One region of the Pseudarthrobacter sp. R1 genome, then DNA from elsewhere that is predicted to be linked to it. Evidence: riboswitches for the same ligand, from Rfam matches in the RefSeq annotation. Region 1 holds a riboswitch; each other region holds the start of a gene.
The links. A riboswitch is a leader RNA that binds a small molecule or an ion and turns the genes downstream of it on or off. The one in region 1 is predicted to bind S-adenosylmethionine.

Region 1 (5,611 bases):
CATGGTTCGCCTGAGCACCTCCGACGGTTTCGGCGCCGAATTCGTAACCCCTGCGCTGGTCCGCCTCCAGCAGCGGCATCCCATGCTGAATGTGGAGATGCTCAGTGCCACGCGCAAGGTCAGCCAGAACCGCTCCGGTGTGGACCTGGAGGTGGTGGTGGGCCGCACTGACGTGAGCAACGCACAGGCCATCTTCCTGACCAACTACTTCCTCCGGCTCTACGCCAGCCCGGCCTACGCCGCCGAGCGGGGCCTGCCGGAAACGCCCGACGGCGTGGGGCAGCACGGCTTCGTCTCTTACGTTGAGTCAGCCCTCCAGGTTGCCGAACTGGGCCACCGGTCCTCGCAGCTGCCCACGCCGAAGTCCAGCTTCCAGGCGACGAGCATCTTTGCCCAGGTGGAGGCGGTGCGCCGCGGCGCCGGCATCGGTTTGCTTCCAAACTTCATGGTGGCGCGGAATCCGGAGTTCGTTCCGGTGCTCCCCCACGCCTTCCAGCGCCAGGTGCCCATCTGGGCCGTGGCACGGCCGGAATCGCTGCGGTCCGCCCGGGTGCAGGCCGTGATCGCTGCGCTGAAGGAAGAAGTTACCGAACGCCAGGACTTGCTGGCTGCCTAGGTCTTGGTCATCCGGAGCCGTGTTTCAGGCTTGGAAGAGCCGCCTCACAACCTGTCCCGCGGCCAGCGCGTCGAGGCCCTCGTTGATCTCGTCAAGCGGCCGGGTGTCGGTGTGCAGCAGCTCAACGGGAAGCCTGCCCTCCCGCCAGTACGACAGGTACAAGGGGATGTCCCGGCCCGGAACGGCGTCGCCCATATACGAGCCCAGCAGCCGCTTGCCCGCCCCCGCGAACTGGAGCGCGGGCACAGTCAGTTCCGCTGTGGGGTGCGGCAGGCCCACCGAGACCACGGCGCCGCCACGCGTCACGTGCTCGAGGCATGATGCGATGACCCGGGCTGACCCCACAGCTTCAATGGCGGTGTCCACGCCGTCCCCGGCGGCCTCCTGGATCAGGCGGGGAGCCTCGTCCGGGGTCCCCACGGCGGTTGCCCCGCATTTCAGGGCGAGGCCGTGCTTGCCGGCGTTCGGATCGATGGCGATTACGGAGGAGGCACCAGCGAGCGCCGCGGCCATGACGGCCGAAAGCCCCACGGCGCCGAGTCCGAAGACGGCTACGGACTGGCCTTGCTGGACGGCCGCCGTGTTGAGGACGGCTCCCATCCCGGTGAGCACGGCGCAACCGAACATTGCCGCAACAGTGTCGGGGACGTCCTCGTCGATGACCACCACAGATTCCCGGGCCACCACCGCGTAATCGGCGAAGGCCGAAACCCCCAGATGGTGGTTGATCCGCTCCCCCGCGGGCGTCCGCAGCAGGGCCTCACCATGCAGCAGGTCCCCCGACCCGTTGACTTCCGCCGCGCGGTGGCAAAGTGCAGGGCGGCCCGCCCTGCACGCCCGGCAGTCACCACAGCTGGGAACGAAGACGAGGACCACGTGGTCCCCGGGGGAGACATCCGTCACCCCTTCACCCACCGCGGCAACCCGCCCAACAGCCTCATGTCCCAGTGCCATGGGAAGGGGCCTGACGCGGGAGCCGTCCACCACGGACAGGTCCGAGTGGCACAGGCTCGAGTAGGTGATCGTGATGCCCAGCTCACCGGCGCGGGGTTCCGGCCGGTCAAGCTCCTCGACCCGAAGGGGATGCGCTTCGGTGTAGCTGGTGCCGGACGGGACGGTGGAGTAAAGGACGGCTGCTTTCATGGGAGATCCTGACTTCGTCGAAGGTGCTGACACCCAACTGCCCGGGCCTGCGGGGTCGCGGGTCCGGGCAGTTGGTGCTACGTGGCTCTGGTGGTGCCAGTGACTATTTCTTGCCGGCCGCGAGCAGGTCGGCGGTGCCCTTGGCGTCGGCTGCGTCCACATCGTGGAGCGAGATGCCGCGGGTCTCCTTGAGGAAGAACACGGAGATTGCGGTCACGATGCAGGCTCCCAGCAGGTAGAGCGCCACCGGAGTGGAGGACTTGAAGCTATTCAGCAGCGAGGTGGCGATGATCGGTGCCAGCGATCCGGCGACGATGGAGGTCACCTGGTAGCCCAGGGAAACACCGGAGTACCGCATACGGGTGGGGAACATCTCGGCCATGATGGACGGCTGGCCCGCATACATCAGCGCGTGGAACAGCAGGCCGATGGTGATGGCGGCCAGGATGACGATGTCGTTGCCGGTGTCCATCATGGGGAAGGCGAAGAAGCCCCAGGTGCCGCCGAGGATGGCGCCTGCCATGTAGACCGGCCGACGGCCGAACGCGTCCGACATCTTGCCAACGAGCGGGACGGCGCAGAAGTGGATGAAGTGCGCCACGAGCAGGAGCAGGAGGATGCGGGAGGTGTCAGTCTGGACGACGATCTTCAGGTAGGTGATGGAGAAGGTCACCACAAGGTAGTACAGGATGTTCTCGGCAAAACGCAGGCCCATGGCGGTGAAGACACCGCGCGGGTAGCGGCGGAAGACTTCGGCCACACCGTAGCCCTTCTTCTCCACCGTGACTTCCTTGCGGGCTTCAATGAAGATCGGCGCATCCTGGACCTTGGTGCGGATGTAGTAGCCAATGATCACGATGACGGCAGACAGCCAGAAGGCGACGCGCCAGCCCCAGCCAAGGAATGCTTCCTGGGAAAGCGTGGCCGAAAGGGTGAACAGCACGCCGGTGGCCAGGAGGTTGCCCATCGGTACGGCTGACTGTGGCCAGCTGGACCAGAACCCGCGGGACTTGTTGGGGCTGTGCTCGGCAACAAGCAGCACGGCGCCGCCCCATTCACCGCCGACGGCGAAGCCCTGCACGAAGCGCAGGAACACCAGGAGGGCCGGAGCCCAGTAACCGATCTGGGCGAAGGTGGGCAGGCAGCCCATCAGGAAGGTGGCAACGCCCACCAGGATGATGCTTAGCTGCAGCAGCTGCTTGCGGCCGAACTTGTCACCGAAGTGGCCAAAGACGATGCCGCCAATGGGGCGGGCCACGAAGCCCACGGCATAGGTGACGAAGGCGGCGATAATGCCATCCAGTTCGGTCCCGGAATTGGGGAAGAACATTTTGCCGAACACCAGGGTGGCGGCGGAGGCATAGAGGAAAAACTCGTACCACTCAACAACAGTGCCGGCCATGGAGGCCGTAACGACTTTCTTCAGGCCTGAGGCCCTGACGTCGGTTTCCTCGGGCCGCTGTGCGGCGGAGCTTTCCGTACTCATTTAGTGAACTCCTTCGGCGTCGTCTTCGACACCACTGGGACAGGCTGTGGCGGATACGCGTGATTTCGCCACGAACCGCCGGGTCCCATTGAGTATGGTCTGCCTCTCCGCCCAGCTCAACGGCGAATCATGCAGAGCCCATCTGCATTAATGCACATATTCGGGCTTTCGGGAGGTCGGCCTATGCCAAAAGGTGCTCGCGGAGCTGCGATCCGAGCTGGCCGATCTCGGTGAGGAACCCGTCGTGCCCGATGGGCGCCTCGATGACGTGGACGTCCACCTCCCCGGGAAGCGCCCGCGCCAGCTCCCGCGACTGGGACGGGAAGTAAAGCCGGTCCGAGTCCACAGCGGCGATGAAAAAGCGCGCATTGACGCTGGACAGGGTCTGGGCGAGCGGCCCCCGTCCCCGGCAGATGTCGTGGCTCATGAGCGCCTCGGTGATCGCGATGTAGCTGTTGGCGTCGAAGCGCTGGACCAGCTTGCTGCCCTGATGATCCAGGTAGCTCTCCACCTGGTAGCGCCCGCGGGCTGCCAGCTGCTCGCCCCGAAGCGGCGACTCGGGGGCCTGCGGCGCGCGCCCGAACCGTCCGTCCAGTTCCACCGGGGAGCGGTACGTGATGTGCGCGATGCGCCGGGCAAGGGCCAGGCCTTCCTCGGGGGCGGGTCCGTTGTAGTAGTCACCGCCGTTGAAGTTGGCGTCCTGCCGGATGGCGAGGGTCTGTGCCTGGGCAAAGGCGATCTGCTCGGCAGTACTCGCGGCGCCCACGGCAATCACAGCACAACGCCGCACCCGCTCCGGGTACATAACAGCCCATTCCAGCGCCCGCGCCCCTCCCATCGATCCGCCCAGCACGGCAAACCAGCTCTCGATCCCCAACTGGCCGGCCAGGCGGGCCTCCGCCACAGTGCTGTCCCGCAGGGTCACCAGCGGAAAACGCGAGCCCCAGGGCGCTCCGTCCGGAGCAAGCGACGACGGGCCGGTGGACCCATAGCAGCCGCCCACGATGTTGATGGACACTACGAAGAAACGGTTGGTATCCACCGGCGCACCCGGCCCGGCGAGTTGTTCCCACCAGCCGGGTTCTTCGGTATCGCCCCGGGTTACGTGGGTGCTGCCGGTAAGGGCGTGTTCGATGAGGACGGCGTTGCTGCCGTCCTCGTTCAGGGTGCCCCAGGTTTCGTAGGCCAGGGTGACGTCCGGCAGGTATCCGCCGGCTTCCAGCTTCAGTCCTCCGATGGAGGCGTAGCGGACAATCCCGTGTTCGGGGACGGTGGTACGGGTGACGGTAACCGTCATGGCAAGACCTCTTCTACGCGCTTGCCCGCCGTCGAATGACCGGCAGGCCAGGTCTTCACCCGGGGCACCCCACCGCGGAAGGAGGGTTGCCGGCCAGCAAGCCGGGGCTGTCACTGGCACTCATGACCTGGTTCGAGTGTACGAAACAGGCCCTGCCTGCCGCCAAGAGTGTGACTGGTTGTGACTTCCCCGGCCCGCCGCCGCGCTGGTGCCCTGGGTACGGTTAGGCGCCGGTGGCCTCCTTGGCCGCCCGGAAGCCGGCCTCGAGGTCAGCCAGGATGTCATCGATGTGCTCGATCCCCACGGACAGCCGCACCAGGCCGGGGTTTACGCCGGCAACCACCTGCTGCTCCGGTGAGAGCTGGCTGTGGGTGGTCGACGCTGGGTGGATCACCAGGGAACGGACGTCACCGATGTTTGCCACGTGGGAGTGCAGCTCCAGCGCGTCCACAAAGCGCTTGCCCGCCTCCGCGCCGCCGGCGAGGTTGAACGACACAATGGCGCCGGTGCCCTTGGGGCCGTACTTGCGTCCGCGCTCGTACCAGGGGCTGGACGGCAGCCCGGCGTAGGCGACGGATTCGACGTCGTCACGCGCTTCCAGCCATCGGGCAACTTCCAGGGCATTGGCCACGTGCCGTTCCACCCTCAGGCTCAGCGTCTCCAGTCCCTGGGCGATAAGGAAGGCGTTGAAGGGCGACACTGCCGAGCCAAGGTCGCGCAGCAGCTGCACCCGGGCCTTCAGGATGTAGGACAGGTTGGCACCCAGGGCACCTTCGGCGCCAAGGTCCCGGGCGTAAACCAGCCCGTTGTAGGTGGGGTCCGGGGTGTTGAAGCCGGGGAATTTGGCGGGGTCCTTGGCGAAGTCGAACTTTCCTGAGTCCACGATCACGCCCGCAATGGCAGAACCATGGCCGCCCAGGTATTTGGTGGCCGAGTGCACCACGACGTCCGCACCCCATTCCAGCGGGCGGATCAGGTACGGGGTGGACAGGGTGTTGTCCACAATCAGGGGAACCCCGGCCTCGTGCGCAACCTGGGACACGCCTTCGATGTCCAGGACGTCCTGCCG
Region 2 (5,611 bases), on a different contig from region 1:
TGGTGTCCTTGAAGATCTGATGCACAGTCACGCCGTCAATGTTCTGCAGGCCTTCCACCAGGAAGGATCGGATGGCCGATTCGTGGGCGTGCCACTGCTCCTGGTCCAGGCCGGCGATCACCTGTGTGGCGCGGGCCAGCGTAGCTGCGCCAAGGACGTTCGGCGAGCCGGCCTCATGGCGGGCAGGGCCGGTGGCCCAGCTGACGCCGTCGAGCCTGGCTTCCTTGACGGCGCCGCCGCCTGCGAGGTGGGGCGTTCCGGCGTCGAGCCAGTCGGCGCGTCCCACCAGTACACCGGTACCAAACGGCGCGTAAAGCTTGTGGCCGGAGAAGGCGAGGTAGTCGACGCCGTCCGCGGCGATGTTCACGCGGCGGTGCGGCGCAAGCTGGGCCGCGTCAACCACAATCCGTGCGCCGTGTTCGTGGGCGAGCGCGGCGAGGGCCCGGATGGGAAGAATCTCACCGGTGACGTTGGAGGCGCCGGTGACGGCGAGCAGGCTCACGCCGCCCTGCTCCAGCTCGTCGCGCACGGACTCGATGGTCCCGGCGATGGTGTCAGCGGCAACGATGCTCCGGTGGGGGACACCCTGCCACGGCAGCAGGTTCGCGTGGTGTTCGATGTCCAGGTATAGGACGTCGCCGTCCGGACGTCCGTCCGTCGCGGGCAGGCAGCCCGCCAGCAGGTTGAGGGAATCGGTGGTGTTGCGGGTGAATATCACCGAGTCGTCAGGGCGGCCGCCCACAAAGTCCCGGACAATGCTGCGGGCGTTCTCGTAGACGGACGTGCTGATCTGGGACGCGTAGCCGGCGCCGCGGTGGACGCTCGCGTAGAAGGGCAGGATCTCGTTGAGGTAGGCCGAGACCACGGAGAGGGCTGGAGCCGAGGCACCATAGTCGAGGTTTGCGTACCGGACGTGGCCGCCGGAGATCAGGGGCGCCTGGATTTCCGCGCCTGTGACGGCAGCAAGGGGACGGCCGGCAACAGTACGGCGGGCATCAAAAAGGGCAGCAGCTTCAGCCTGGATGGGCTGGGCGGCGGCGTTGGGGGAGACGGTGGCAGTTGTCACAGAGACCTCACTTCGAAAAGGACTCCCTGCTCCGGGAATCCGCGCTTGCCGCATCCGTTCCGGACCGGCCTGGTCGTCACCCGGGGCACCCCACCGCGGTTGGAGGGTTGCCGGCCAGCAAACCGGGGTTTCGCGCTGGCACTCGTGACCTGGTTAAGAGCGTAGGACATGGGGCAGGAAGGTTCGAAGCCGGCACAAATGTTAAGCACTTTGTTACGCCTGCTGAAAAGTGCTGCTTTGGCCGAAGAAACGACGGCGGGCGCCCCCCTTTTGGGGGGGCCCCCCCCCGTTCTTTTGTGTAGGGGCCTCGAGGAAGGCGGGCCGGGCGGGGGGTGGGCCGCGGGGGACCCCCGGGGGGCGGAAGGGGGTGGGGGGGGGGGGGGTGGGCGCCGACGGGCCCGCCCCGCCCTCGCCTCCTTTTATAACCCCCGAGCCCCCAGACCACGCACGGAACTGTCGTGCGGGATGTGGGAGTCGATGGGCGTGCCGACGCGCTCGTAGTAGGCCTCGGCGCCGCCGGGCGTCATCCAGTTGAGGAAGCGCGTGTAGTGGCTGGCCATGCGGTAGGCGTGGGGCGTGTTGGGCGGGGGGACCCCGGAGTCACCGGGGGGGAGGGTACGGCGTTGCCGGGGGGGGGGTGCGGGCGGCGAGCACCCAGCGGGTTGCCGCGGGACCCCGTGTCGTGGTGGTAAGCGGGGACAGGGGGGCGGAGAGTGCGAAAGCGCAGACAAATTGTTTCTGCTTTTTGTCACCCTTTAAAAAAGCTTGCGTTGGGCCGAAAAACGCGGGGGGGGGCTCCTTTTTGGGGGGCCCCCCGCCGCTGATTCTTCGGTGAAGGACCCTAGGGAAGGTCGTCCAGGTCGGGGTTCAGCCTGCGGAGCACCTCGGAGTGCAGGATGGAGTTGGTGGCCAGTGCGTTGCCGCCGAACGGCCCGTCCTCTCCTTCGAGGGAGGTGAAGCGGCCACCCGCTTCAACGACGATCGGCACGAGTGCCGCCATGTCGTAAAGGTTGAGCTCGGGTTCGCAGGCGATGTCCACGGCGCCTTCAGCCACCATGCAGTAGGACCAGAAATCGCCGAAAGCCCGGGTCCGCCACACGTCCTCGGTGAGGCCCAGGAAGTTGTCCAGGTTCCCGCGTTCCTTCCACCCGCCCAGGCTGGAATAGGACAGCGAAGCGTCCGAAAGGTTGGCGACATTCGAGACGCGGAGCCGGGTGGCAGCAGCCAGCGAACGTCCCATGTAGGCGCCCATGCCCTTGGCCGCCCACCAGCGCTTGCCCAGGGCGGGAGCGCTCACCACTCCAACAACCGGCTCGCCTTCATCCACCAGGGCGATCAGGGTGGCCCAGACGGGGACCCCGCGGACGAAGTTCTTGGTGCCGTCAATGGGATCGATGATCCAGCGGCGGGACCCGTGGCCGGTGCTGCCGAACTCTTCGCCGAGCACGGCGTCACGCGGACGGGAACGGGACAACTGCCCTCGGATGGCTTCTTCCGCCGCCTTGTCCGCGTCGGTGACCGGCGTCAGGTCGGGCTTGGTCTCCACCTGGAGGTCCTGGGCCTTGAAGCGGCTCATGGTCTGGTCATCCACGGAATCTGCCAGGACGTGCGCCAGGCGCAGGTCATCGTTATAGCTTGAAGCGGGTTGGATCATGGTTCCAAACTACCGTCTGCGCGCGGTTCTGCTGGGAGATCGGCGCCGTCAGTTGACGCTGCCCAGTTCCTTCGCCTCCTGCGCCTCCAGCCGCGGGTCCGTGCCCAGGAGGCGCCGCAGAGATGCCAGCCGGGCTTCTCCGGTGGCACCGGCGTGGCCGCCGCCCACCCAGGCGTCCAGGCCGCAGTTCACAGCGGTGGCGGTGTGCTTGCACCCGCGTTCGCAATCCTCGATGCCGGGGGAGAGGTCCGGGAAGGAACGCAGGATCCGGTCCGGGTCCACGTGGGCCAGGCCGAAGGTGCGGATGCCCGGGGTGTCGATGATCCAGCTGCCGGCGGGTGCGTCCGCCAGCCTCAGGGCCAGCGCCGACGACGACGTGTGGCGGCCCCGACCTGTCACCGCATTAACCCCGCCGGTGGCACGCTCTGCACCGGTCAGTGCGTTCACCATGGTCGACTTGCCGACGCCTGAATGCCCCAGCATGACTGTCACTTTTCCATCCAGGTAACCGCGGAGTTCCGCGACAGCCCCGCTGTCCAGGCGTGCGGACAGTCCGTCGTCCGAGCGGGCATCGATCCCCGAGGCGCTGGAGTCGGCCGTCCGGCTGATGATCACGGGGAAGTCGAGGTGGGTGTAGTTGGACAACAGCTCCGCTGGATCCTTGACATCCGCCTTGGTGACCAACAGGATCGGCTCGATCCCGGCGTCGTACGCCGCCACCAGGGCACGGTCGATGAAGCCGGTGCGGGGCTCGGGGTTGGCAGCCGCCACCACAATGACGAGCTGGTCCGCGTTGGCCACCACGGCGCGTTCCACGGGATCGGTGTCGTCCGCACTGCGGCGCAGGAGGGTCCTGCGGTCCTGGATCTTGACCAGCCGGGCCAAGGTGTCCGGTTCGCCGGAGACATCGCCTACGAGGGAGACGAAATCGCCCGCCACCACCGGGTTGCGGCGCAGCTCCCGTGCCCTCGCTGCAATGACTACGCGTTCGTTGCCGGAGTCCTCACCCACCACGGCCGTATACCTGCCGCGGTCAACGGTGATAATGCGTCCCGTGACGGCATCATCATGGCTGGGCCGATCCTTGGTGCGGGGACGCGAGCCCTTCTTGCTGGGCCGGATGCGGACATCCGATTCGTCCCAGGAATCAGTGCTCCGGGCCACCGGTTGAACCTCCCGTGCCGGTACTGGACGGGCCCGCCTGGGCAAGCATGGCTGCCCACAGCCGGGGAAAGTCGGGCATGGTTTTGGCAGTCGTGGCGATGTCCTCCACCTGCACGCCCTCCACTGCCAGGCCGAGGATGGCTCCGGCCGTGGCCATGCGATGGTCGGCATAACTGCGGACGACGCCGGCGTGTAGCCTGGCGGGCCGGATCACCAGGCCGTCGCTGGTTTCCTCGGCATCACCGCCAAGGCGGTTGATCTCGGTGACCAGTGCAGCCAGCCTGTCGGTTTCGTGCCCGCGAAGGTGCGCAATGCCGCTGAGCCGGGAGGGGCCGCTGGCCAGGGCACACAATGCGGCGACCGTCGGCGCCAGCTCACTCGTGTCCGCGAAGTCCCCGCCCTTGATCTCCGCTCCGCCCGTTACGGTCAGGACACCGTCGCGCAGGGTAACCTCTGCGCCCATCTCGGCAAGAATGCTCCGCCAGAGATCGCCCACCTGCTGTGTCTGTTCGGGCCAGCCGGGAATCCGCACCGTTCCGCCGGAAGCCAGGGCCGCGGCAAGGAACGGACCGGCATTGGACAGGTCCTGCTCAATCCGCTGGTCGAAGGCCTGGATGGGTCCAGGGGCAACAACCCAGTGGTTGGGAACCGAATCGTCAACTACAACCCCGGCCCCCCGCAGGACAGCGACGGTCATATTGATGTGGTCCAGGCTCGGTACAGGTTTTCCTACATGCTCAAGGTGCAGGCCCTCGGTGAACCGTGCCCCCACGAGGAGAAGGGCCGAAACGAACTGTGAGGAGGCGCTGGCATCGATGACCAGGTGGCCGCCCCGAACTTCTCCGGTACCCTCCACTGCAAACGGCAGCGACGACGGCGTGCCGCCGCCTTCAGCGGAAACGGCCACTCCCAGCGCCTTGAGCGCTTCGATGATGGTTCCCATGGGCCGCTTCCGGGCATGCGGGTCGCCGTCGAACAGGCTGGCACCGTTCCGCAGCGCCGCCAGCGGCGGAACGAACCGCATCACCGTGCCGGCAAGGCCGCAGTCGATCCTGGTGGAAGCCGATGCGGCATTAGCCGGCAGCGGCAGAACCTCCAGGTCCGGCCCGAATGCTCCGTCGCCCGGCACCTCGGTGATGGTGGCGCCCAACTGCCGGAGCGCGTCAATCATCAGTGCGGAATCCCTGGAGTGCAGCGGCGCGCGCAGGCGCGACGGGCCGTTGGCCAGGGCGGCAAGGACCAGGTACCGGTTGGTCAGCGACTTTGAACCGGGCACCGTGATGGTGGCATCCACCGGGCGGGAGGCGAAGGGTGCAGGCCAGTGGGGGAGGGACGTTCCGGAGTTGTCCTGGGCGGTGGAGGGCGCGGCGGTCATGTCCTGCTTATGCCCCCGTGGCCTGTTCAACGGCGCGGCGGACCACCTTATCGGCTTTGGAGAGCTTCTTGTTGGTGGTCTTCCTGGCATCCGCGGCAAGGTGGGCGGCACCCTTCCGCGCGTCGGCGGCGAGGTGCTCTGCGCGCCACGCCAGTCCCGGTTTGCCTGCCGTGTCAACGGAAGCGAGCAGGGCCCCGCCGCTCAATGAAAGGTTCTTGAGCAGCTGGTTGCGGCGGTTCCCGCGGCCTTCCTTGCTGCTGATGTCCGCGCTGCGCCACTCGACAAAGGTGTTGAGAAGGGAGATGACGGTCAGCACAGTGGCTGAAAGCCGGGAAAACTTCCCGAGCCCAAA
Region 3 (5,611 bases), on a different contig from region 1:
CGAACTTTCCGGCCATAACAAATCCTTCCGGTCTGCGGGGATCCTGCCCGGCGACATCTTTGTCACCGACCGGTCCGTGCGCCGTTGCTGCGCATGCTTCCGCGGGTTTGGTCGAACGAATTGGTGATCGCATCACGTGGTGCTTATAAGTCTGACGTCCAATGACGCAGCCTTACAAGGCCTGCCCCGTAAACCCTGTGTAAATTGCCGCGGCGCCGGAAAGACAAACGGCGGGCCACCTTCCAAAGGTGGCCCGCCGCCGTCGTAAATCCTGACGCGTCAGTCGTTGATGAGGTCGTTCACCACGATGGTCTGGTCCCGGTCCGGTCCGACACCGATGGCTGAGAAGCGCGTCCCGGACAGCTTCTCCAGGGCCAGGACATAGTTGCGTGCGTTCTCCGGCAGGTCCGCCAGGGTCCGCGCACCCGTGATGTCCTCTGTCCAGCCCTCGAAGTATTCGAAGATCGGCACTGCGTGGTGGAACTCGGTCTGCGTCATGGGCATTTCGTCGTGGCGGACGCCATCGACGTCGTAGGCAACGCACACCGGGATCTGCTCGATGCCGGTGAGCACGTCCAGCTTGGTGACGAAGTAGTCCGTGAAGCCGTTCACGCGTGAGGCGTGGCGGGCCAGGACGGCGTCGTACCATCCGCAGCGGCGCGGCCGGCCGGTGTTGACGCCGAACTCACCGCCGGTTTTCTGCAGGTAGACGCCCATCTCGTCGAAAAGCTCCGTGGGGAACGGGCCGGCGCCAACACGTGTGGTGTACGCCTTGATGATGCCGATGGAGCGGGAGATGCGGGTTGGCCCGATGCCCGAACCCACGGAGGCCCCGCCAGCTGTGGGGTTGGAGGAGGTGACGAACGGGTAGGTTCCGTGGTCCACGTCCAGGAAAGTTGCCTGGCCGCCTTCCATCAGGACCACCTTGCCCTCGTCCAGGGCAGAGTTGAGGACCAAGGTGCTGTCGATGACCAGCGGGCGGAGCCGGTCGGCGAAGGAGAGGAAGTACTCCACGATCTCATCCACGAGCACGCCACGGCGGTTGTAGACCTTGACCAGGAGTTCATTCTTCTGGCGCAGCGAACCTTCCACCTTCTGGCGGAGGATTGACTCGTCAAACACGTCCTGGACCCGGATGCCCAGGCGGGCCACCTTGTCCATGTAGGCGGGGCCGATGCCGCGGCCCGTGGTCCCGATGGCGCGGCTGCCGAGGAAGCGCTCCGTCACCTTGTCCAGCACCTGGTGGTAGGGAGCAACAAGGTGTGCGTTCGCGGAGACGCGAAGCTTTGAAGTGTCGGCGCCGCGGGCCTGGAGGCCTTCGATTTCCTGGAAGAGTGCCTCGAGGTTAACAACGCAGCCGTTGCCGATGATGGGTACCGCGTTGGGGCTGAGGATGCCTGCCGGAAGCAGCTTGAGTTCGTATTTTTCACCGCCTACGACGACGGTGTGCCCGGCGTTGTTTCCGCCGTTGGGTTTGACGACGTAGTCAACGCGGCCGCCCAGCAGGTCGGTCGCCTTGCCTTTTCCTTCGTCGCCCCACTGGGCTCCTACGATCACAATTGCTGGCATGGGATCCTCCCCCATTCGTTCGGGCTGCCCGTGCCATGCCACAACGTGGCGGCCTGGTGCAGCGCCGTTCATGAGAATGCCCCGAATGGACCGGCCTTCGCTGGTCCGCGGGCGGCACAGCGACGCAAGAGTTCCGGGGCTCTTACCACCCAAGTTTAGCCGATGAGCGACTTTGTCCACTCGTTGGGCCGCCGCGGTCCTTCTTGCAGGGTAAAGGACTCCTGCGCGGCAAAGGACCGCGGCGGACTGTCAGCGGTGATGCTACTCGTCGTCAGCTTCCTCGCCCGGGCGGGAGGTCTGGGTGGCGAGGCTGTCCCAGAAGGAGGTGTCGGCGTCGGCAATTGATCCGTCAGCGATTGCTGCGGGCGGTTGCGGTAAGGGTGGTGACCGTCTGCTTGATCAATTATCCGTTGCTCCGGAGCCCCAGGGCGTAGCCGTCCAGGTACGTTTGAAAGCTCCGCCCCTCGTTTCCCCGCCGACATAATCCGACAGCGGATTTGCTCCCGGGCGTACCGGTGCATTTAAGTGAGAGTACCCATCCGGAGCGGCCGAGAGACCTGGATCGATGACGCCGCAGCAACCCCACATAGTGCAGGTACGTCCTGCCTGCGAAGGTGCTACTGCCAGGACCGATGGAAAGGAAATCCAGCATGTCCCTGAACACAGACCACATCCGCGCCACCCACGCCGGATCGTTGCCGCGCACCCCTGAACTGATCGCAGCCAACGCCGCCCGCGAAGAGAACCCTGCCGATGTTGACGGCTACAACGAACTCCTTGCCGCCTCCGTGGTGGACCTGGTCCAGCGCCAGCAAAGCCTGGGCATCGACATTCCCAACGACGGCGAATACGGGCACGCGATGTCCGCCGCTGTGGACTATGGCGCATGGTGGTCCTACTCGTTCGCGCGCATGGGCGGGCTGGAACTGGACAACGACGCCAAGTGGGCGGTTGAACCGAAAGAATCCACCCCTGGCAACGTCCAGCTCACCGGCTTCATCCACCGCCGCGACCGCACCGACTTTGCAGAGGCCTACAACGATCCCACCAGCGGCATCTTCACCGGTGGCCCCAAGCCGTTCCCCAAGGTCACTGGACCGCTCGTCTACACCGGCCAGGACGCCGTCGCCTCCGACGTCGCAAACCTGAAGGCAGGCCTGGCCGCCGCCGGACTGAAGGAAGGGTTTGTTGCGGCACTCTCCCCCGGCAGCGCCTCACGTATCACCAATGAGTACTACGCCACGGAGGAGGAATACATCTACGCCTGCGCCGATGCGCTCCGTGAAGAGTACAAGGCCATCATCGACGCCGGCCTGATCCTCCAGATCGACGATCCCTCCATCGCCGAGAACTGGGACCAGATCAGCCCCGAGCCGAGTGTGGCCGACTACCTGAAGTTCACGCAGATCCGCGTGGAAGCCCTGAACTACGCCCTCCGCGGCCTTCCCGAGGAGCAGGTCCGGTTCCACCTCTGCTGGGGCTCCTGGCACGGCCCGCACACCACGGACCTCCCCCTTGCGGACCTGGTGGACACGATGCTGCAGATCAACGCCGGCGGCTACTCCTTCGAGGCTGCCAACGTCCGCCACGAGCACGAGTGGCGGGTCTGGGAGGACACTAAGCTCCCCGAGGGCAAGGTCATCATCCCGGGCATCGTCTCGCACGCCACCAATGTGGTGGAGCACCCGGACCTGGTGGCAGACCGGATCGTACGGTTCGCAGAGGTTGTGGGCCGGGAGAACGTCATCGCCTCCACCGACTGCGGCCTGGGCGGCAGGGTCCACCCGCAGATCGCCTTCGCGAAGCTGGAAGCCCTGGGCGAGGGTGCTCGCCGGGCTACCAAGCGGCTCTGGTAGCCCGCAACAGAAACGCAAAAACCGCCGGTTCCGTGCACCGCTTGGATCGGGTGCGCGGGACCGGCGTTTCGTTTCGCAGGGCTTGCTAAACTGGTAAAGGCCGACCAGGAATCGGTCCGCCCCATTTCAACCACTTCGGATCTGCTGCGCCATTGTGCGCCCATTTTCGCGGTGGCAGCAACACCAATCCCCGCAGGAGACCCAGCACTACATGACAGCCCTGGCACCCGAATCTTTCCATGATCAGCTTCTGAACCGCCGCTACGAACCGAATGTTGCAGCCGTCAACGAACTGTGCGATTCCCTGCAGGGGACCAAGCCCGGCACCATTGTGCCCTACGTGGACCCCATGCACGACGTCGACGAGTGCCGCATCATCAGCCTGTACTCGAACATCGGCGAGGCCGACCCCTCCGGTTTCATCACCGCCGGCGACCACGACGCCGCCACCCGGATGCTGGGGATCCAGTGGAAGCTGGGGCTGCGGCCGGAGTTCGTTATGCCGTGGAACGTCCACCCCTGGCACGTCGCCGGGGAGGCCAACGGGAAGTTCACGCCGGACCAGATTTCCGCGGGCCTGAAGCCGCTGCTGAAGTTCCTGGCGCTGGTTCCGCGCGCCTCGGTGATCGTGGCCCACGGCACGGAGGCCAACCGCCTGGCCAACCTGCTGCTGAAGACTGAGGTGCCGCTGCTCTGGCGCCGCGGACTGAAGACCTACAAGGTGCGCTCCCTCAGCGGCCGTGCGTTCGCCGGCTCGCCTGCCCGCCAGGAGGAGTACCTCGAGGACATGCGCGTGGCCTACGCCGACGCGATGGCCCGGACGGGCCTGCAGAAAGCTTAGCCACCAGCCTCACCGCTTACGACGGCGGCCGGCCACCTTTTCGAAGAAGGTGACCGGCCGCCGTCGTAATAAGGGGCCTCCGCCGCCCGGCTTCTCTGAGTGAGCGCAGCGAAGCGAGGGAGGCGGTGGGGATTTACTTGCCTTCGATGGCTGCTTTCGCCGTGGGGTCGGAGTCGTTCAGGAACTTCTCGATCCGTTCCGGCTCCTCCGCCTCACCAATCGCCGCGGCAGCGCGCCCCAGCGAGTACAGCGCCCGCAGGAAGCCGCGGTTGGGCTCATGCTCCCAGGGGATCGGGCCGACGCCGCGCCAGCCGTTGCGCCGCAGCGAGTCCAGTCCACGGTGGTAGCCCACGCGTGAGTAGGCGTAGGAATCGATGGTGCGCCCCTCAGCCCAGGCCTCTTCAGCCAGGACGGCCCACAGCAACGAGGACGTCGGGTGCTTCTCCACCAGGTCCAGGGCTTCCTGGCCGGCTTCCAGCTGCTGGTAGACCTCTGTCTCGGCAGGCAGGAGCGTGGGTTCCGGGCCCATCAGGTTCTTGCGGAACTCGTCCGACATCTAGAAGGTCTTTCCGGCCGAACCGAGCTGCTTGGTGGCTTCCACCACGCGGGCTGCCAGGCCGGCTTCGGCCGAGGCACCCCAGACGCGGGGATCGTAGGTCTTCTTGTTGCCCACTTCGCCGTCGACCTTCAGGACACCGTCATAGTTGCGGAACATGTGGTCGGCCACCGGACGCGTGTAGGCATACTGGGTGTCGGTGTCGATGTTCATCTTGATGGTGCCGTAGGAAACGGCGTCGGCGATTTCCTGGTCCGAGGAGCCGGAACCGCCGTGGAACACGAGGTCGAACGGGCTGTCCTTGCCGATCTTGGCGCCCACCTGTGCCTGGATGTCCTTGAGGATCTCCGGGCGGAGCTTGACGCCGCCGGGCTTGTAGACGCCGTGGACGTTGCCGAAGGTCAGGGCGGTGATGTAGCGGCCGTTTTCGCCGGCGCCAAGTGCCTCAATGGTGGCCAGGGCATCCTCGACCGTGGTGTAGAGCTTTTCGTTGATCTCGTTCTCGACGCCGTCTTCTTCGCCGCCCACAGTGCCGATCTCGACCTCAAGGATCATCTTCGCGGCCGCGGTGCGCTCGAGCAGCTCGCGGGCGATGCGCAGGTTTTCCTGCAGGGTCTCGGCGGAGCCGTCCCACATGTGGGAGTTGAACAGCGGGTTGCGGCCGGCCTTGACCTCAGCCTCGGACGCTGCGAGCAGGGGCAGGACGAAGCCGTCCAGCTTGTCCTTGGGGCAGTGGTCGGTGTGCAGCGCGATGTTGACGTTGTAGTTCTTCGCCACTTCGCGGGCGAA
Region 4 (5,611 bases), on a different contig from region 1:
CGGCGCGGTGGCGGACAGGGGTGTTGGAGAGCTTGGTGTTGCCCTCCCGGAACAGATATCCGTCAGCGTTCTGGTTGGTGAAGGGCTCGATCGTCACCCCCAGTTCCTTGCAGTAGTCCAGGGTGATGTGGTGCTGGGGAATGCGGCCGGGGCCGGCATTCATGTACTGGTCCTTCGAGAATGTTGCCCGCTGGGTAATTCCGCGGAGGTCCGTTTCCTCGGTGCCGCCACGTACGGTCCAGTTGCGTCCGCCTGGCCGCATCCGGGCCTCGAGGATGGTGACTTTGTAGCCCGCCTTGCCCAACTCATAAGCAGTGGTCAGTCCGGCGATGCCGCCGCCCAGGATGACGACGCTCTTCCCCTTCCCCTGCAGGTCATTGGCCCGGGGCGCAGCATAGGCAGGCGCGGCCGTATCGGGAGCCAGGCCCATCGCTGCCATGGTCTCGTACATCACCCCGGCCCCTCCCACCATGCCCACGTAGCGGAGGAAGTTCCTGCGAGTCGCATCTGTCATTTTTTCCCTTTCACCGGAGTGTTACGAGGTGAGCGTAAGGGCCAAATGTTTCGTCAAATGCTGTGACAATGTCGGTGCTGTGCCGTTCACATTTCCGTGAAGTAAACGCTTCCGGGATGCCGCGGGCAACTCCAGCGGATGCCCTACGTGGGAATGATCCGGAAGAGGAACCTGGTCCGGACCATGACCCACAGGAGCCCCAGCACTACGGCGTATGCGGCCGTGTTGAGCAGCACGTTCTCCTGCTGCAGTGCCGGGATATTGGCCACCACGGCGATCAGCACCACGTGCATGATGAAGACGTAGAGGGTGGCGCGGCCCAGCGGAATCAGGAACCAGCCGAGTGCGCGCTGCACGGGCTTCCAGTACGCGGTGAGGAAGGCGTAGGCCGCCACCACCAGGACCAGGACGTTGAGCAGCCGGCCCGGCGCCAGATACGTCCGTCCGAAGAAAAAATCGTACATGCTCCGGTACAGGGCGTCCGGGATGATGGCGAGGCGGACATCAAAACCGTTCGCCAGGTAGGGGTTGCCCCACGAGAGAAATGCGAACAGGAGTGCGGCGACGGTGCACGCGGCCACCAGCCAGGTCTGCCCCACCAGCCAGGCGACGATGTTGCGCCGGTGGTAGCCGGCGACGAGTCCGATCACGAACAGCACCTGCCACACGAGCAGCGGGAACGAGTCCTCGAACTGCGAGGGCAGGAGCCGGAACCTCGTGGCCGCTCCCACGGCGTAGACCGCAAGGGTTCCGGCCAGCACCCAGACTGCCTTGCCGCGGTTGAGCGCAGCCAGGATCAGCGGGCTGGCAAGGAGCAGCACCACGTAAAGCCCCATCACGTTGAACTGCCAGGGTCCGAACTGCAGCAGCAGGATGGCAGGGAGCACCTGCGGCGGCACCGGGAACTGGAACAGGGATTCCATGCCTGCATACAGGTCATAGGTACGGCCGGCGCCGTCGTGCCCTGCCCCGCCCGTTCCCTGGTCCACAAAGGTGGTGAGGGCGTCAGTCCGGAAGATCGGCAGCAACGAGACCAGGAAGACGCCAATCAGGACTATCAGTGCCGTCAGGTAGAGCTTGCCCGCCCGCCGCGAGGTTAGGTCAACCACCGTTCCGAAGTCCTCCTTCGCTCTGGGCCCGTACACCATGCCCACCACCAGGCCGGAGAAGAGGACAAACAGCTCGGCACCCGAGACGAACCCCACCGCCTCCTGCGTGAGCAACTGGAACAGCGAGGTCATGCCCAGGTGGTTTACCACAACAAAGACAATGGCCAGGCCGCGCAACATATCCACCCGGGAATCCCTGCTGGACGGGTCTGAGTATCCCCACGCCGTTGCGACATTGACCCGGCGGGGAATCTGCCACAGGGCAACCAGGAGGATGAGGAGCGCCGCGCCCACTGTCCAGGCAGCGGCCCCCGTGAGGGTGTTGGCCCGGACGTATGTGCTGCCGGAGCTGACCTCGGTGACCGGGCCTGCGACGATGGGGGACGCTTCCAGCGTGCCCAGGGCGGCGTTGGCGATGGCCGGGTTTCCGGTGAGCCGCCAGTCGATGCTTGCCACTCCGGCGTCCCGCGTACTGGTCCGTTCGTCCCACACCACAGCCCCTGCCCTGCGGAATTCACCGGCGGTGGCGACCCCAACCACCTGGTCCCACCAGGCGGCCTTGATGTCCGCTTCGGATGCGCCGCCGGAGGCCGGGCTGTAGAACGCGGACGTGTGCAGGAGGAGCGGCTTGTCCCGTCCCTCGGAATAGCTGGCGTAGAAGTTTTCACCGCCGGAGGCCGTGAGCATGTCCCGCAGTTCGCCGGCGCGGGGAACTGTGTTGACGGCAGCGCCACCGGCTGTGTCGTCGTGGAAGGCGGTCAGGCCCACCCAATCCACCGCATCGTCCCCGGGATAGTAGGGTTCGTAGGCCGCGTCCGAGCCGTTCCAGACGCCGTCGCCGTTACTATCTAGCAGCGCGAACCCATCGCTTCCCTGTGCAGGCGCATTCCGGTTCCGGTCGAACGGATAATCCGTGCCCAGGTACGGTTCCCAGACCATCACAGTGCCCCCGCCGCCGTCGACCTCCCGGAACGCCGCCGTCACGGTCTGGAATGCTGCGCGGTAGGCAGCCGGCTGCTGGCCCCACTCAACCCAGCTCGCATTCATGTCCGGGGCAAACCGGACCAGCAGCTGCCCTTTGAAACTGGACGCAAGCTCCAACACCCGTTCGGCGAAGGGCCTCGCAGCGGCGGCGTCGATCTGGTCCAGCGGCATCGTGGGCTTCACGGTGAGCATCGCGTGGGCACCCTGCAGGGAGGACTGTTCCAGGAATCCCTCGATGTCGTTTTGCTCTGATGAGCGGTAGGGAAACGCTATGTCGTGGCCCAAAATGGCCGGCGAGGCACCCAGCCGGTCGGTGAAACCGGCGGCGGAGTCCTCACCCCATTCAAGGACGGCGCCCAGCAGCGGCTTTCCCTCTTCCGGGAAACTCCGCGCGGCCTGGGCCGACCCTGCAGGCAGCACCACAGCCACGAGGGCAATCAGCAGTGTGGCAAGGAGCGCCCCAACCACGCGCAGTTGGGGTACCCCGTAAAGGCCGGCAGGGTGCTGTGGCCCGGCAGATCGCGTGCTGATGGGGACCCCCGGTGCTGGTTCTGATGATGGGGCACTGCCCCGTAAGAAACTGTATCTGGCGGTGCGTCCGCAAAAGGCCAGAAAACGCCAACCACCTGCGGTGATGCCGCTGCCGTCGGTTTCTCCGGCGTCATGGAAACCGCTGCCTGCTGCACGGTGCCCCGTTCAGTTACGGAACATGACGACGGCGGCCGTGCGGCCCTGCGCGCCAAGTGTTACGTTTCTGGGGAGTAATGAGTACCGGCACCAAGCCCTGACTGGCCGGTCGGCAACCCTCCTTTCGCGGCGGGGTGCCTCAGGTGAATACTCGGCATATCGACCGATTCGAGTTGCAAGCGTGAGAGAAGGAGATCCGTCGTGTCCGACGCACCTGCCCCTGAAGAAAGACTTTCCTACCGGCTTGTCACCGGACCGGATGACAGGTCCTTTTGCGAACGGATTTCCGCTGCCTTGGCCGAAGGCTAGTTCCTCCACGGCAGCCCGGCTGCAACGTCCAACGGCGGCCAGGTGATCGTGGCGCAGGCATTGGTCCTGCCGGCGGCCATCGCTTCCGCCGACGCCGCCGTCGCCACCGCAGTGGATAACCTCGAATCCGCAGGCGAAGACCTCGAGTTCGACGGCGAGGGCCACGCATGAGCTACGCCGGAGACCTGACGCCCCAGGAGGCGTGGGAAAAGCTGGAGCAGGGAGCCATCCTGGTGGATGTCCGCACTGAGGGCGAGTGGGCCCATATCGGCATCCCCGACACAAAGGCCACCGACAACGATCCGCTGTTCATCCAGTGGACGTTCCCCGGCGGCATTCCCAACCCTGATTTCATTAGCTCCCTGAGCCAGCAGGCGCCAGAGGATCCGTCTACCGAACTGGTATTCCTGTGCCGCTCCGGGCAGCGTTCCATCGCGGCCGCCATTGCCGCCACCCAGGCCGGCTACACCTCCTACAACGTGCTGGAGGGCTTTGAAGGCGAGCCGGACCGTTACGGCGAACGCACCGTCAACGGCTGGAAGAACCGCGGACTGCCCACCAACCTCGGAAAGAATTAAGTGACCTTCAACGAAGACGCCGCCGGCTGGAGCCCCGACACCCAGGCCGTGCGCGGCGGGCTGGACCGCACCAACTTCCAGGAAACCAGCGAGGCTGTATTCCTGAACTCCGGGTTCGTGTATGAATCCGCCGCCGCTGCCGAACGCGCCTTCACGGGCGAGGACGAGCGCTTTGTGTACTCCCGCTATGGCAATCCCTCGGTTGCCACCTTCCAGGAGCGCCTCCGCCTCCTTGAGGGAACCGAGGCGTGCTTTGCGACGGCGTCCGGCATGTCCGCCGTCTTTACCGCCCTGGGTGCGTTGCTGGCTGCCGGCGACCGCGTGGTGGCTGCCCGCTCGCTTTTCGGTTCCTGCTTCGTGATCCTGAATGAGATCCTGCCGCGGTGGGGTGTGGAGACGGTGTTCGTGGACGGTCCTGACCTGGAACAGTGGCGTGACGCCCTGTCCCAGCCCACCACTGCCGTGTTCTTCGAGTCACCGTCCAACCCCATGCAGGAAATCGTCGACATCGCCGCGGTGAGTGAACTCGCGCACGCGGCAGGTGCCACCGTCGTCGTCGACAACGTCTTTGCGACTCCCCTGCTGCAGCGCTGCGGGCAGCTGGGTGCCGACGTCATCGTCTACTCCGGCACCAAGCACATCGACGGCCAGGGACGAGTCCTGGGCGGCGCCATCCTGGGCACCAAGGAGTTCATCGAGGGGCCGGTCAAGCAGCTGATGCGCCACACCGGCCCGTCGTTGTCCGCCTTCAACGCCTGGGTGCTCACCAAGGGCCTTGAGACTATGGCCCTGCGCGTCAACCATTCATCGGCGTCCGCCCTGCGGCTGGCCGAGTGGCTGGAGCAGCAGCCCGCCGTGAGCTGGGTGAAGTACCCGCTCCTGAAGTCCCACCCGCAGTACGAACTGGCGGCACAACAGATGAGCGCCGGCGGCACGGTCCTCACCCTTGAGCTTGCGACGACGGGCGGCCGCTCGGGCAAAGAGGCTGCCTTTGCGCTGCTGGACGGTTTGCGCATCATCGACATCTCCAACAACCTCGGGGATGCCAAGTCCCTCATCACGCACCCGGCCACTACCACCCACCGTGCGATGGGTCCGGAGGGGCGGGCAGCCATCGGCTTGAGCGACGGCGTGGTGCGGCTTTCGGTGGGCCTGGAGGACGTGGACGACCTGATTGGCGACCTGGAACAGGCGCTCAAGCAGGTCTAGAGGTCCCTGGTGCTGGGGCCGAGCTCCGGCACCGGCGCCATCTGGGCGAGGGCTTTGTCAGACCTCTTCGATGGAGAGCTGGACGGGCACCTCGTCGCCTTCATAAATCCGGGCTTTGTCCCTGATGGCCTTCTTCACCGGCGAGAGGTAGAAACCGGCTTTCTGGTCCGCAAACAGCGAGGTCTGCCAGGAGTGCCTGGCAATCTCCGCGGTCACCCTGA

Region 2: linked by a shared signal. The riboswitch ahead of M8J71_RS14480 (aminotransferase class V-fold PLP-dependent enzyme) and the one ahead of metX (homoserine O-acetyltransferase MetX) in region 1 are both predicted to bind S-adenosylmethionine.
Region 3: linked by a shared signal. The riboswitch ahead of M8J71_RS19755 (cobalamin-independent methionine synthase II family protein) and the one ahead of metX (homoserine O-acetyltransferase MetX) in region 1 are both predicted to bind S-adenosylmethionine.
Region 4: linked by a shared signal. The riboswitch ahead of M8J71_RS03480 (DUF1737 domain-containing protein) and the one ahead of metX (homoserine O-acetyltransferase MetX) in region 1 are both predicted to bind S-adenosylmethionine.

Annotation. Positions count from the first base shown of each region.
Region 1 covers NZ_JAMKFI010000005.1:244,109-249,719, reverse strand. The annotation lists gene M8J71_RS05310 (LysR family transcriptional regulator) at 1-616, shown strand, start outside; gene M8J71_RS05305 (zinc-dependent alcohol dehydrogenase family protein) at 641-1,759, opposite strand; gene M8J71_RS05300 (MFS transporter) at 1,863-3,245, opposite strand; gene metX (homoserine O-acetyltransferase MetX) at 3,427-4,542, opposite strand; SAM riboswitch class IV at 4,555-4,670, opposite strand; gene M8J71_RS05290 (bifunctional o-acetylhomoserine/o-acetylserine sulfhydrylase) at 4,766-5,611, opposite strand, start outside.
Region 2 covers NZ_JAMKFI010000008.1:788,282-793,892, forward strand. The annotation lists gene M8J71_RS14480 (aminotransferase class V-fold PLP-dependent enzyme) at 1-1,066, opposite strand, end outside; SAM riboswitch class IV at 1,103-1,216, opposite strand; gene hisN (histidinol-phosphatase) at 1,908-2,720, opposite strand; gene rsgA (ribosome small subunit-dependent GTPase A) at 2,769-3,884, opposite strand; gene aroA (3-phosphoshikimate 1-carboxyvinyltransferase) at 3,868-5,259, opposite strand; gene M8J71_RS14500 (DoxX family protein) at 5,267-5,611, opposite strand, start outside.
Region 3 covers NZ_JAMKFI010000009.1:519,059-524,669, reverse strand. The annotation lists gene M8J71_RS19770 (YegP family protein) at 1-16, opposite strand, end outside; gene M8J71_RS19765 (adenylosuccinate synthase) at 280-1,569, opposite strand; partial or broken gene M8J71_RS19760 (carboxypeptidase) at 1,831-2,014, opposite strand; SAM riboswitch class I at 2,102-2,208, shown strand; gene M8J71_RS19755 (cobalamin-independent methionine synthase II family protein) at 2,220-3,425, shown strand; gene M8J71_RS19750 (uracil-DNA glycosylase) at 3,637-4,266, shown strand; gene M8J71_RS19745 (DUF3151 domain-containing protein) at 4,400-4,822, opposite strand; gene fbaA (class II fructose-bisphosphate aldolase) at 4,823-5,611, opposite strand, start outside.
Region 4 covers NZ_JAMKFI010000004.1:82,281-87,891, reverse strand. The annotation lists gene M8J71_RS03490 (flavin monoamine oxidase family protein) at 1-514, opposite strand, end outside; gene opgC (OpgC domain-containing protein) at 658-3,075, opposite strand; SAM riboswitch class IV at 3,368-3,482, shown strand; partial or broken gene M8J71_RS03480 (DUF1737 domain-containing protein) at 3,496-3,774, shown strand; gene M8J71_RS03475 (rhodanese-like domain-containing protein) at 3,771-4,181, shown strand; gene M8J71_RS03470 (O-succinylhomoserine sulfhydrylase) at 4,182-5,390, shown strand; gene M8J71_RS23430 (DUF1905 domain-containing protein) at 5,448-5,611, opposite strand, start outside.